2 regions of the Bacillus sp. MUM 13 genome follow, and region 1 is predicted to be linked to the other one. Evidence: riboswitches for the same ligand, from Rfam matches in the RefSeq annotation. Region 1 holds a riboswitch; the other holds the start of a gene.
What was found. Region 1 has a riboswitch for S-adenosylmethionine ahead of mtnK (S-methyl-5-thioribose kinase). Riboswitches for the same ligand answer to the same signal wherever they lie in the genome.

Region 1 (2,408 bases):
AATTCTGTCCAGATCCTTGACATGGGACAAACCGATTGTCCTGCGGATTAATTCACAGCCTGCGAAGCCAAAGGCATCATTGGTGATTTTATTCAGAACAAATTCCAGATAGCCTTCTGTTCTGCAAAAAGCTTCCTGTCCCTGTGCATTCCAAAGGGCAGTGAAAACCTCCGCAAATGAGTCCCAAACATCATGCAGGTGGGTGAAGATGGCTTCTTTTGACTCTTGTGATCTGCTGAAAGCCTGAAAAAGCAGATTTGCCATATACTGTCCCAAATCAAATCCAATAGGTCCATAAAAAGAAAATTCGGGATCTATTACCTTGGTTTCCTGCCTGCCTGCAAAAATGCTTCCTGTATGAAGATCTCCATGCAGGAGCGCTTCTTGCTCGGTCAGAAAGCTCTTCTTTAATTTAGCTACTTCAAGCTTCAACATATTATTTTGCCAAATAGCTTGGACTTCTTCATTCAACTCTGCTTCATAATCATTGGATTCACTATCGAAAAAGGGATCTGTGAAAACAAAAGTTTCTGTAATATGGCATAATTCAGGATTGGTAAACTGTCGCGCCAATTCCTTTTTCTTTGTGTGATCCAAAAAATAATCCGAAGTATAGAAGAGAGTTTTAGCTATATATTCCCCTATATGCTTTGACAGCAGGGGATATTCTTCGCCATTTATCAGTCCCTCGCGTGCAATGGTCAGGTGTGATAGGTCCTCCATCACGGTAATGGCCAATTTTTCATCAGAATAGTAAACCTTAGGCACATATTCCTTGCAATAGCTTCCAAAAATGACAAGTGCATTTGCTTCAATGGCTGCCCGTTTGATTGTAAGCGGCCAGGATTCCCCGATTACTTTGGCATATGGCAGGGCCTGTTTGATAATGATTCCCTTCGATGTGTCTTTTTCAGTAATGCGGAAAACATAATTTAAATTGCCATCGCCTATTTCCCTGCAGCTCAAGCTGCGCGCATCTTCAAATAATCCAAGCCGGTGCACGAGCTCAAGAGCGGTTTTTTCGGTCAGTGGTTCATAATGTATATGTTCAGCTTCAGTCATGAGTGATCCCTCCAAGTAATGTATCCGGGGGTAAGGAAAAAGCCCCCTTCTAAAAAGAAAGAGGCTTGAAGTGTAGGCTTCGCACCTCTTATCTGCCAGAAAGAAATTTCTTTCTGATGGAATTGGCACCGTGCCTTAAGGATTGGATCCGGCGAAAATGTTTCGCCCCATTTCACAATGGAATTACGGTCGGTTGCTGGGCTTCATAGGGCCATAACCCTCAGCCTGCTCTTGATAAGAGAAAGTTGATTCTATTAAGTTTTTTTCTGGTTCCTGAAATGAATAATAACAATATTTAAAAACATTTGTCAACGCCGAATTTTTAGAATATCAATAAAATTCCGGCCGCCTGTCAGAGAAAACGGGAATTTGCTTCCGGACATCTTCAGTTTTGGCAAAATCGATGGTTCCTGTGATAATTTCTTCTTCTTCTGCACCTTCAGCCACAATTTCCCCCCAAGGATCTATTATCATGGAATGTCCTGCGAACATGTTTTTCGGGTCACTGCCTGAGCGATTTACTGCCACAACATATGCCTGGTTTTCAATTGCTCTGCTGATCAATAGGGCTCGCCAGTGTGCAAGGCGGGGCTTAGGCCACTCCGCAGAAACAAATATGGCTTGTGCACCTTTTGCAGCGTGGGTCCGTATCCATTCCGGAAATCTAATATCATAGCAAATAAAGCCTGCACAAAGCATGCCTTCCAAAGAAAAAAGTCCATCTTCTTTTCCCGGCTGCAGATAATGATGTTCGTCCATCAAGCGAAATAGGTGAAGTTTATCATACTCTTTAATCAGCTCGCCATGCTTGCTGATGACGATGAGGGTGTTTGTTATTCCTTCTGCAGTTTTTTTCGCAACAGAACCGCCCACTAAGTGGATGCGGTATTCTTTTGCGCAATTCTGCAAAAATGCCACGGTTTCGGCAGCTTCGTCATCAGCTATTTCATCCAGCCTGCCGAGATCATATCCCGTTGTCCAAAGCTCAGGCAAAACCGCTATATCCGGGCTTTCCTCTGCAGCTTTACGGATGAGCTCTTCTGCCCTGGCATAATTTTGTGCGGGTCTGCCAAAGGATATATCCATTTGTATGCACGCTATTTTCCATTTCATGTTATCTTCCTCCATGATTTCATAGAATTTTCTTTACATTAGTAATTTTAAGATATATCATTTGTGACGAGAATTTCAAGAAATTTCAGAGAAGGTGCCAAAATGATAGAATTCCAAAAATCAGAGCTGCTCAAAAATCTGCCTCAGCAGTTTTTTGCTTCACTGGTCTCTAAGGTGAACAGCATAACACAACAAGGACATGATGTAATCAATTTAGGGCAAGGAAATCCGGA
Region 2 (2,408 bases), on a different contig from region 1:
AATCCGTCATTTAAAAGTTAATCTCCCATGAGTTCTGTGAGACAATCCCAAGTTTACGGAAACAGCCAAAAACAAAAAGCTGCCCTAAAAGGCCGGATTCCGGTCTTTAAGGACAGCTTTTTCCTATTTTACGCTTGAGCAGCTTGTTCTTTTAAAGAATCAGCTTTGTCAGTACGTTCCCAAGGAAGATCTACGTCAGTACGGCCAAAGTGTCCGTATGCTGCAGTCTGCTTGTATATTGGGCGGCGAAGATCCAGCATTTTGATGATTCCTGCCGGGCGCAAATCAAAGTTGCTGCGCACAAGATCAACCAAAACATCTTCACTGATGGTTCCTGTTCCAAATGTATCTACTGAGATGGAAACTGGCTGAGCTACACCAATAGCGTATGCAAGCTGCACTTCAGCCTTGTCTGCAAGACCTGCAGCAACAAGGTTCTTTGCAACATAACGGGCTGCATATGCCGCAGAACGGTCAACTTTTGTAGCGTCTTTTCCAGAGAAAGCACCGCCGCCATGGCGTGCATAACCGCCGTAAGTATCTACGATGATTTTGCGGCCTGTAAGACCTGCATCCCCTTGAGGTCCGCCAATTACAAAACGGCCAGTCGGGTTAATGAAGTATTTTGTATCTGCATCAATCAATTCACTAGGAACCACTGGATTAATGACATGTTCTTTTAAGTCGCTTTGGATTTGCTCTAAGCTGACTTCAGGAGCATGCTGGGTAGAGATAACAATTGTGTCGATGCGGACTGGTTTATTGTTTTCATCATACTCAACAGTTACCTGTGTTTTGCCGTCCGGGCGAAGGTAATCAAGAACTTCGTCTTTGCGGACTTGAGTCAATCTGTGTGAAAGCTTGTGTGCCAGTGAAATCGGAAGAGGCATAAGCTCTTTAGTTTCATTGCAGGCAAAACCGAACATTAAGCCCTGGTCTCCCGCTCCGATTGCTTCGATTTCTTCATCAGACATTTGTCCTTCACGTGCTTCCAATGCCTGGTCAACACCTTGTGCAATATCTGCAGACTGTTCATCGATTGAACTTAAAACTGCACAAGTTTGGGCATCAAAACCGAATTTGGCGCGTGTATAGCCAATTCCTGCAATGGTGTCACGCACAATTTTCGGGATGTCTACATATGTAGACGTAGTAATTTCGCCTGCAACCAGTACTAAACCTGTTGTAACTGAGGTTTCACAAGCAACACGGGCATTTGCATCTTTTTCAAGAATTGCATCTAGTATAGAATCTGAAATTTGGTCACAAATCTTATCCGGATGGCCTTCTGTAACAGATTCAGAAGTAAATAGACGACGTTTCTTTGACATCTTATTTCCTCCTTAGAGTATGGTATGTTTTAGTTATGAGCCGGCAGGATTTCACTGCCTTTTCATCACTTGTTTTGACGGAGCTCATTCCCTTATTAGTTCCAATAATAAATGCAGAATAATAACAATATGACACTCACATGCACTCTATCGTTAAAATAAAGGCTTGAAAAATGCATAAAAACCTTTCCAGGTTAGTGAGGAAAGGTTTGTTGTCTGACATCTATCCTTTCACTCTTATCGTTCAAGGGTTTCTTAGCCTTGCATCAGGTTAGCACCATCGCTAAAATTCCACTTGTTATAACATCCAAACCATTCAGATGAGTCAAGTTTAATAATAGCAGGTTGCTGGGTTTCATCGGGCCTGTCCCTCCGCCAACTCGGGATAAGAGAATCCGTACAAGGTAAAATAATAACGTAAGAAGTCGAATCATGTCAACTCTTTTTTCTTGTCATTTCCGCCCTGATTTTTCAATCCTCGTATAGTGTAATCGATTCCCTCGTTTTTTTAACTCCTGCAAGTCCTGTTTCAACTTGCCCGGCCGCATATTCTATCATTCAAGCTTTGTTTAGGCCAATGGTGATTTCCGCTTCACTTTTGAGCGATAGCTGGTTGTATAAGAACCGCAGACAGCGGAAAAAGCAGGCAAATTCCACAGGCATAATTCACTTTATTTACACTTCCAATAACTGCATTATTTCCGAGCCAAATAGATAAAATCCCCTGTCTTTAAATTTTCCCAAACCATTAATTTTAGCCATTAAAAAAAGGCTATAAAAAGTTAGTGATTAGTATAGATTAATAGTCTTAATGTGTTATACTATTTTATATTGAACATTAAATATGGTAAAGGAAGGTACCTCTTACATGAATTCCGTAGACATTTCAAATGAACTGCATCAACTATTATCCGGAAGCAACGTACATGTACAGCTTTCTGTTCCGCAGCTAGTGGAAAAAGTATTAAGCCGCAAAGAAGGAGTTCTTACTTCTACCGGTGCCGTGAAAGCGCAAACAGGAAAATATACGGGGCGCTCACCTAGAGATAAATATATAGTAAAGGAAGATTCAGTCAC

Region 2: linked by a shared signal. The riboswitch ahead of metK (methionine adenosyltransferase) and the one ahead of mtnK (S-methyl-5-thioribose kinase) in region 1 are both predicted to bind S-adenosylmethionine.

What each region holds. Positions count from the first base shown of each region.
Region 1 is NZ_MLYQ01000074.1:15,337-17,744, forward strand. Features, by position in the region: gene mtnK (S-methyl-5-thioribose kinase) at 1-1,062, opposite strand, end outside; SAM riboswitch class I at 1,148-1,303, opposite strand; gene BIV59_RS16810 (carbon-nitrogen family hydrolase) at 1,393-2,175, opposite strand; gene BIV59_RS16815 (pyridoxal phosphate-dependent aminotransferase) at 2,278-2,408, shown strand, end outside.
Region 2 is NZ_MLYQ01000011.1:63,311-65,718, forward strand. Features, by position in the region: gene metK (methionine adenosyltransferase) at 129-1,331, opposite strand; SAM riboswitch class I at 1,566-1,723, opposite strand; gene pckA (phosphoenolpyruvate carboxykinase (ATP)) at 2,200-2,408, shown strand, end outside.